Regions from separate parts of the Chryseobacterium arthrosphaerae genome, predicted to be linked through region 1. Evidence: riboswitches for the same ligand, from Rfam matches in the RefSeq annotation. Region 1 holds a riboswitch; the other holds the start of a gene.
What was found. Region 1 has a riboswitch for cobalamin ahead of BBI00_RS11275 (TonB-dependent receptor plug domain-containing protein). Riboswitches for the same ligand answer to the same signal wherever they lie in the genome.
Positions count from the first base shown of each region.

Region 1 (4,754 bases):
TTGAATGATTCTTCTGAAATCTGTCTTCAAAACGGATTGTTTTTATGTCGTTTGTTATCAGTGTTTTATGTTTTTAATTCTTTTGAAATTCATGAATTGTGAAAGTCAAATTCTTTTATTTTGGTAAATATAAGATTAATATTGTTTTCAATAATTTCAAATACTAAATATAATAATATATGAGAAAAATTTACAAAATGTCAATGAAAGTATTGGCGGCTTATTTCTTTCTTAATTTTAATATTGCGGAAGCACAGCTTACGGTAATGGGCTTGGGAAATTATAATGTAGGCTCAGTTTCTGACAGTGGAATCGTGAGTATGCATACCAGTGCCGGCGGAATATATAAATGGACTGCCGCCGGAGGACTTGAACAGATAGGAATGATCTCCAACGGATATCCGGCTGCAGGAAGAACCGTTGTTTCTAATGACGGAAAGAAAATAGCCTCTTCAGTTACCAATACCGCAACAGGATTTAATGAAATATCAACTTATGATATAGCAACTTCCACATGGGTAAACAGGGGAGGCCTTGTACCTACCGGCTGGGATGGGAGTGTAAGCTCTACATGGGGAATGTCAACGGACGGAAATACGATTGTAGGGCTGGGCTTTCTTACTGCAGCCAATGCACATGCCGTGAAATGGGATGAAACCGGCGGAATGGTAGACCTGGGAAGTATAGTACCGGGAAGAAGTTCAAGGGCAAATGCCATAAGTGCCAACGGAATGGTGATTGTAGGATGGCAGGATGAACCAACAGGAACAAGAAGCGGTGCAAAATGGGTAGATGGAGCCGAGACCTTCATTACAGATGGTAACGGGAATAACGTAGGTGAAGCAGGGGGCATTTCTGCGGACGGAAACACGATTATAGGAGCCGGAAACCCTAATCCCTATGTCTGGAATGCTACAAACGGGCTTACTTATATAACGCATCCCAATGCCTCATTCTTCTTCAAAGGAGGCGCTACAGGAATTTCTGCAGACGGTACAAAAGTCATTGGCTATTACAGGGCATTCGGAGCACCGCCAATGTCAGGAGAAGGTTTTATCTGGACATCGGAAAGCGGACGTATTAATCTTAATGATTATGCAGTAGGATTAGGTATTAATACCAACGGGGTAACGATGGGGCTGCCTCTTGCCATTTCCCAGGACGGAAAGAAAATTGCAGGTATGGGGACCGATTCTTCCAATCAGATGGTTGCTTTTTATCTGGATCTTACCAGCTACCTGTCTACCAAAGAACTATTAAAAGATAAAAATACAATAAGTATTTATCCTAATCCTGTTGCTGATATCCTGTATTTCAAGGGAACAGAAAAAATTGAAAAGGCGGAAATATATAATATGGCAGGACAAAAAGTAAAATCATATGATGCTGTAGAAGACCGTATTGATGTATCATCTTTATCCAATGGGGATTATATTCTTCAATATTCGGTAAAAAGAGGAAAACAGCAGACTTATAAATTCATCAAAAAATAATTTCATATTAAATACAAGTAGTGGTATGAACAGCTGTTTTCAGTAATGAGAGCAGCTGCTCTTTTGTATATATGTCGGAAAAACATAGTGCTTTGGGCGATATGTCTGGTTTTTGTCCAATACATATAAAAAACTATCTTTGCAAAAATTTTGGTTTCCAGTATTTTGGAATGAAAAGGGAATCGGGTGTAACTCCCGGACTGTCCCCGCAACTGTAGATCGCAATAAAAATTTCTGTAAAAAACCACTGTGAAAACGGGAAGGTGCAGAAAGCGAAAGTCAGGAGACCTGCCGGAATTATAATTTAAAAAACATATTGCTTTCGGAGGAAAAGTAAAAGAATATGGGTATAAAAAGATCTTTAGTACTGTTTTTTTCGTCTTATGGCTGTTTTCTTTTAGCACAGGAGAAGACCATAGATACTATTTATGTTTTCGACAATCAGATGAGCAGAGTGAAGCTCTTTCATCCTGTAAAAACCATCTCAGCAGAAGAAGTTGAAAAAAACTCAACCAACCTTTCCGAACTTCTCAGATTTCAATCTCAGGTTTATATTAAAGAAAATGGCCGTGGAGCGGTTTCTTCTCCATCTTTCAGAGGAACTACTGCTCAGCAGACTGCTTTTGTATGGAACGGCATTAATATCAACTCTAATTTTTTAGGACAGGGAGATATCAATAATATTGCTGCGTTCGGCTATGACCAGATCGGAATAAAAGCTGGCGGAGGGAGTGTTATCTACGGCAGCGGAGCCATTGGCGGGAGTATTCACCTCAATAATACCCTTGATTTTAATAAAGGTTTTCACGGGGCCCTATTTTCTGAGGTAGCATCTTTTAATACCTATAATAACTTTGTGAAAGGTTCTTACAGTAATGATAAGTTCAGTTTTAAGGTTTCGGGAAATCACTCGATAAGTAAAAACGATTATACAGTTGAGGAAGATTACAGAAAAATTTATAACAATGATAATGGACAGTATTATAATACTAATATTAATATAGCAGTTGCCTATAAGATAGCTCCGAAACATCAGGTTTCCTGGATATCAGAGATTTTTGATGGAAAACAACATTATCCTGTTCATTTCGGAGATCTGGAAAATAAAACAAAGTATGAAACTCAGAATCTTCGGAGTCTTGTTTCATGGGATTGGAATAATACAAAATTCAGTAATTCATTCAGGGCTGCTTACACAGAAGAGAATTTTCAATATTTTGGTACTCTTGGCAAGCCTGCAAGTAGTGGAGGAACAGGAAAAAACTATATTTTAAAAAACGATTTCAATTATTTTCTAAATTCAAAATGGAATATCAATATTATTGGTGAATTTCAGACCAATAAAGGAAAAGGAGAGGGGAGTTCAGGAATTGGAGATATTAGTAGGAATGCAGGGGCTGTTTCGGCCTTACTTCGTTATTTCCCAACAAAGGATTTACGTTTTGAAGCTGGAATTAAAAAAGATTTTGTTGAAGACATAAGTTCGCCAACTTTATTTTCTTTCTCAGGAAAATGGAATACAGCAAAATGGTATGAGCTGGAATTAAATGTTTCAAGAAATTTCAGAGCGCCTTCATTTAATGATTTGTATTGGGCTCTGGGAGGAAATAAAGATTTAAAACCTGAAACCTCTTATCAATTTGAGTTGAGAAACCTTTTTAAAATGGGAGTCTTTAAACTTTCTGTAGCTCCTTATTATATGAAAATTCAGGATATGATCCGTTGGCTCCAAACTCCTGCCGGATATTATGCTGCTTCCAATACTAATAGAGTGGAAGCATATGGACTGGAAACTCAGTTGGAATTAGAAAAACAGTTTGGAAAGCATATTTTGAAATCTAATCTGGGATATTCCTATACCAGGTCAACAGATCTCGATATTCAAAAGCAATTGATGTATGTTCCCTTACATAAATTTACCGGAAATATAGATTATCATTATGATTTTATGAAATTATATGTGCAGGGGATGTTTAACGGATCAACTTATACCGACTCTAATGAGACAAAAGCTTATGCTCTCACTCCCTATTTTGTACTGAATGCCGGGGTAGAAGCAACTGTTTTTAAAAATTATACGATAGGATTTAAAGTTAATAATATTCTTAATGAAACATATTATACAATGCTTTCTTATCCGTTACCTAAAAGAAATTACAGTATCAATTTAAATATCAATTTTTAGAATAAATTAATTTACATATGAATATTAGAAAAATTTTATCTCTTGTAGCTGCTTCCATGTTACTTTTCAACGTTTCATGTAGCACTGACAGTAGTTTTGAAGAAACAATTGACGGAACACTTAGATTTGACTCCGGAGTGATTATTTCCAACGAAGGTGGGTTTACAACGACAACTTCTGAAGTTTCTTATATCAGCAATAATCTTGCAACGGTATTTAATAAGATCTATGGCGTAAATAATAATAATGAGCCATTAGGGAAGGTACTTCAAAGTATAGGTTTCAATGGAGACCGTGCTTATTTGGTTTCTAATATCCCGAATAAAATTGACATTGTAGATCGCTATACATTCAAGAAGCAGACTACTGTAACCTCAAACCTTGACGGAGCAAGATATATTGCTTTTTCAGGAAAACAATATTATGTAACTAATAGTAATTTTGATACACATAAGAGAAAACTTAATATTTATAATATTTCAGATAACTCTTTCGTAAAAAGTATTGATCTTACAAATGCTGCTGAAAAAGTAGTTGAAGCAAATGGCAGCATTGTAGTACAATCCGATGGTGTAGGCTACGATGCCAACTGGAATGCGATTCCAACGGGATATACTGTTACTATTGTAAATCCTTCTACAAATGTAATCAGCCAAACAGTAAATCTTCCCAATGAAGGAATTATCAGAGACCTTATTTCATATAAAGGAAATGCTTATGTACTGGTTTCGGGTGATACTAATTCATTCATTTATAAAATTAACACCGCCAATGGAACTTATGAAACAACAACTTTGACGGCAATACCAAAAGTACAAAAGCTTAGCGCTGATAATGATAGATTTTATTTTATCACCAATACAAATAAGATCTATGCAATGACTATCGGATCTTCAACTATTCCGGTAAAACCTGTTGCAACGGCTGTAGGTGATGTTTATGGATTTAATGTAATTGACGGTAAAATTTTTGCAGCGGATGCAAACTATACAACAGATGGTAAAGTAAATGTTTATGATGCTGTTAACGGTAATTTATTAAGAAATTTCACTGCAGGAATCGGAACTAATGGATTC
Region 1 covers NZ_MAYG01000001.1:2,505,474-2,510,227, reverse strand. Annotated here, with positions in the region: gene BBI00_RS11280 (T9SS type A sorting domain-containing protein) at 180-1,493, shown strand; cobalamin riboswitch at 1,628-1,803, shown strand; gene BBI00_RS11275 (TonB-dependent receptor plug domain-containing protein) at 1,837-3,678, shown strand; gene BBI00_RS11270 (hypothetical protein) at 3,696-4,754, shown strand, end outside.

Region 2 (4,754 bases), 150 kb from region 1:
CGAAAACCATTTGTCAACCTATTCATCAAGATTGAAGAAAATGTCCGGGATCATTCGTGAGGCAGATTCAGACACCCTTCTGCTGATTGATGAATTTGGAACCGGTTCCGATCCGGAATTGGGCGGGGCTTTGGCAGAAAGCTTCATGGAGTTTTTCTATGATAAAAAGAGTTTTGCCATTATCACCACGCACTACACCAATATAAAACTGGTAATAGAACAGCTTCCCAATGCTCAGAATGCAGCAATGCTTTTCAATGAAGAGACGCTGGAGCCGATGTATAAGCTGGAAGTAGGACAGGCAGGAAGTTCATTTACTTTTGAAGTAGCTGAGAAGAACAAAATCCCGAGGTTTATCATTCATTCTGCCAAGAAAAAGGTGGAACATGATATTGTGAACCTGGATAAAACGATTGTAAAGCTGCAGCAGGAAAAGTTCGAGGTTGAAAAACTGAAATCCGATCTTGCTGAAAGAAAAGAGTCTGTAGAAGATAAGCGTGATAACCTTCAGAAACTGAACGACCAGCTTCAGCAGAAACTGTTTAATTTCCAGAAACTGTATGAAGAAGAACACCGTAAGCTTCAGTTCGGAAACAAAATCGAAGCTTTCATCGACAGCTATACCAAAGGAAAGTCTAGAAAAGATGTTGTGAAAGACTTCGTAAAACTGCTGGAACAGGAGAAATTCAGAAAGCTTGGGGCTGACAAAGATGAATCCAAACGCCTTCAGGTCGTAAAAAGAAAGATCACCCAACAGCTTAAAAAGGAAGAGGTCATTGAAAAAATTGCCGAAACCAATGAAAAGCTTGAAGAGAAACGTAAAAGCGACCGTGCCGTATGGATGAAAATAGGTCAGCGTGTACGCATCACCGGAAGCACCAGTGTAGGAACTATTGAAAAGATCTCCAGAAACAAGGTGATTGTCAATTACGGAACCTTTAAGACGACGATTGATGCAGATGAACTTGAGAGAATTTAAGTGATTTTAAAATTACATGAACGCAAATAAACAAAGAGAGAGTACTGATACGTGCTCTCTTTTTATATTTATCTGATATTTTTCTTATTTTTAAAGAAAACTATAATTTATGAAACCATTAAAAGTACTTTCAGATCTTTTGCCGATACCAAGTTATACGGTGATCATCCTGTGTTTTTTCTTTCCTTTTTTTCTGATAAAATGTGGTGATACCACTCTGATGTCTCTCAAAGGAACAGATCTGGTAACGGGAGTTTCTAAAAAAGACATGAGTAAACGGATGAAAGAAAACCTGAAAAAGAACTCCCCTTTTGGTTCTGCATTCGGGAATGATTCCGCAGATCAGTCATCAGATACAGACAGTGAATATTCCCCGCTGAATGAATCCCGGGATAAAAAAGACAATGAAAATATTCCTCCCAGCCCTCTTATCATCATTGCATTTCTGGCTGCCATTGCAGGAATTATTGTTCAGCTGATAAAAAGTGTCAGAAAAAAATACCTGTATCATATTGTATTTTCTCTGATAGGGCTTCTTTCTTTTCTAATATTTTACTGGACCTTTCAATCCAAAATGGAGGGACTTGGAAACAATAAAATCGGAATGGGATTAGGAGGCGGAGTGACGATCAGTTATGGTTTTGGAACTGCATTTTATTTAGGGGCCGTCCTTTTTCTGGCCATTCTTCTTTTCTTCGGAGTATTTTCCTATTTCCTGAAAAATGATCCGGAAGCTATCTATGGGGCGCCAAAACAAAATACAGAAACCTGATACAGAAAGCAAATAAAAAAGATAGCAGGAAGTACGGCAAGATCATTCTCTTCCGCATTTAATTTATATATTTGGGGATCAAAAAATTTTCACAATGACTTTCATCAACAAAGCATTTTATCTGTCCGCATTCAGTTTTTTGTCCCTAGCCTTCGTTAAAGGCCAGAATAAAGTTCCTTTTGGAGTTGTAAAAGCCGAAGAAGGATATGCCAATGTACGGGTACATAAAGATAACTACAGAAAAATTGTAGATAAAATCCGTATGCGTAAAGGAGATGTATTTGTTTATGTAAAGCCTGCTCCCGGAGAAACGGAATGGATCTGGATCAAATATCCTGAAAAACAGGATGAAGACAAGCCGTTTGTACGCTATGAAACCCTTGACAGGGAAGGAATGGTGAATAAAGAACGTATTGCTTATATCGATCAGCTTCCTGCCTATACTCCATCAAAATCCAAGAACGGAAGGTCACTGATCTTCACAGACAACTCGGACCCGAAAGTCCCTACAGCCCAGAGAAGCAAAGTAGTAATTGATGTTTACCCTTCCAATGCCGGTTATCGTAAGAAAGAAAAAGATGCAGACGGCAAACTTCTTACCATCGATAAAGTAAAGCCGTGGGGAATAGGGAACGATCTTCCTGAAGGAATGACAGAGATCAAATCGATCCGGGTACAACAGCCGGGAAGAGGTTCGGTTTTCGTAAGAGAAGCGATCAAGAATATGTTTCAGCCGACTATGGATTTTGAAAACGTAGGAGTAACCGCCCTAGACAATGATAATATTTTTCTTTATATGATCAATGGTACCGGGGAAAACAGATATACTACCCTGTGGACCATCAAGAAAGGAAGAGTGATCAGCCAGATTATTTACCATAATCCGGAATAAATTCATTATTTTTGCCCCCGAAAAGTTTAACGCTTATTCATCACAGAAACTGGTTCTGCCTAGCCGCAGATTAAAAGGGAACCGTGTGAAAATCACGGACTGTCGCGCAACTGTAAGTAACTGAAATCTTTATCAAAAGATCCACTGTGCGAGGCATGGGAAGGAGATAAAAGATGTTACAAGTCAGGAGACCTGCCTTTTTCTTAAACAAGAAACTTTCGCGATCTGAAGTTTTATTGATCTGATGGATTGTTTCAGGAATTTCTAAGGTTCCTGTCATTATTCTGTTGTTTTAATATGATTTCATTTCGCTTTAATTAATAATGAAATATGACTACAGAAGAAAGAATTGAAGCTGCCGAAACCAGAATTTTTAAAGCGGTTTTCCCAAACACTACCAACCATTATGATACTCTTTTCGGAGGTACAGCCATGCAGCTGATGGATGAAGTAGCCTTTATTGCAGCTACCCGTTTTGCAAGAAAGAGAGTAGTAACCGTAAGCAGTGACAAGATCGATTTTAAAAAACCTATTCCTGCCGGAACGATTGTAGAACTGATCGGAAGAGTTTCATACGTTGGAAAGACCAGTATGAAAGTAAGTGTAGAGATCTATACAGAGCAGATGTATTCCTATGAAAGAGAAAAGGCTATTGTAGGTGACTTTACTTTTGTTGCCATCGATGAATTCAAAAAACCAATTCAGATTTTATAAATAGATTCGGGCGGCCTTTGGCCGCCCGAATCTATTATTTCTACGATTTAAAAGTATTACTTCAAAACCTTTTCAGTTTCCAGGCTTCTGTTCAGCAACAACTCAAAAGCCTCTCCCATTTCATCGGAAGCTCTGGTAATGGCATTTTCAAGCATATTTCTGATTTGTTTTTCGGTAACGCCAGCTTCTGTCCAGCTTTTTCCTGAGGTATGGGAGTTCAGGATAAACGGCATGATCCTGTCAATGGAACAGGCAAAAATAGCATCCGGTGTTTTTTCTTCTTCAAATTCAAGCCACAGATTAAAGAATTCTGTGCGTAGAGGCTCATCCAGGATTCCGAAGATCTTTTGTGCTGAGGCTTTTTCACGCTCAAACTTTCCTACCATGGCTTTTTCATCAAAAAGGAATGTATCTCCTGCTTCAATTTCTACCAGATCATGAATAGAAAGCATTCTGATCACCCTTAAAAGATCGATATCTGCCCGGTTTTTAGCATAAGGATAAAGGATCTGTGCCAGGATAATGATCTGCCATGAGTGTTCAGCCGTATTCTCTCTTCTGGTGTCATCTGCATTATAATTTCTTCTTTGCACGTTCTTCAGGGCATCTACGGCCAGAATAAAATCAATCTCTTTCTGTATCTTCATCTTACTTTAGTTTATTATATTCTTCTGATGAGTAAATCCTGGTTTTGGTTACCCATTTATTCTTTATTTTTTCTTTTGTGATCACTTTTACACGGTCTTCATTGGTCATATCCACTTCTTTTTCAAAAACTTTATCCAGTCCTTTATTCGGGATTACGGCGTATTCTGTAGTAAAAAGATCACAGCAACCGGATTTTCCGAAAGTAGTCAGACGTTTGCGTTGGGAGTCAACACCAAAAAAATCAAATCCGTTTGATGCAAGTTCCGTAAGTTCTTTACTTTTTACAAAGCTCATTCTGGTACTGTTGAACACATATACATCATAAGAAGCACTGTGATAGTTCCCCATATTTCCGTTCCTTAAGGCTATATCTTCGGTACCGTCAAAATTAAAATCATCGATGATAATAGCGCTCTGGTCTTTGGCCAGCTCCATCATTTTTCCGGGTTTTGGCTTTTGATCAGGCTTTAGGTCTATTACCAGGTCATCAGATACAAAGGTCTGTACCCTGGTATTGCTGTTATTAAACAACTCTACGGTTCCTTTGCCTGTACATCTGCTATCATAACAATTTTCAGAATGAATGACAGCACTATAATTTTTCGAGATATTTTTGACTTCAAACTGGTATTGCGCAAAGCACAAAGGCCCCAGAACAACGAAAGCCGAAAGATTCTTAAACTTATTCAATAGATTCATAGTAATAGTAAATGGATTGGAAGTGTTTTTTAAAATTCATAACAAAAATA
Region 2 covers NZ_MAYG01000001.1:2,357,738-2,362,491, forward strand. Annotated here, with positions in the region: gene BBI00_RS10555 (endonuclease MutS2) at 1-979, shown strand, start outside; gene BBI00_RS10560 (hypothetical protein) at 1,089-1,751, shown strand; gene BBI00_RS10565 (hypothetical protein) at 1,846-2,643, shown strand; cobalamin riboswitch at 2,677-2,857, shown strand; gene BBI00_RS10570 (acyl-CoA thioesterase) at 2,974-3,357, shown strand; gene BBI00_RS10575 (HD domain-containing protein) at 3,414-4,004, opposite strand; gene BBI00_RS10580 (XAC2610-related protein) at 4,006-4,704, opposite strand.
Region 2: linked by a shared signal. The riboswitch ahead of BBI00_RS10570 (acyl-CoA thioesterase) and the one ahead of BBI00_RS11275 (TonB-dependent receptor plug domain-containing protein) in region 1 are both predicted to bind cobalamin.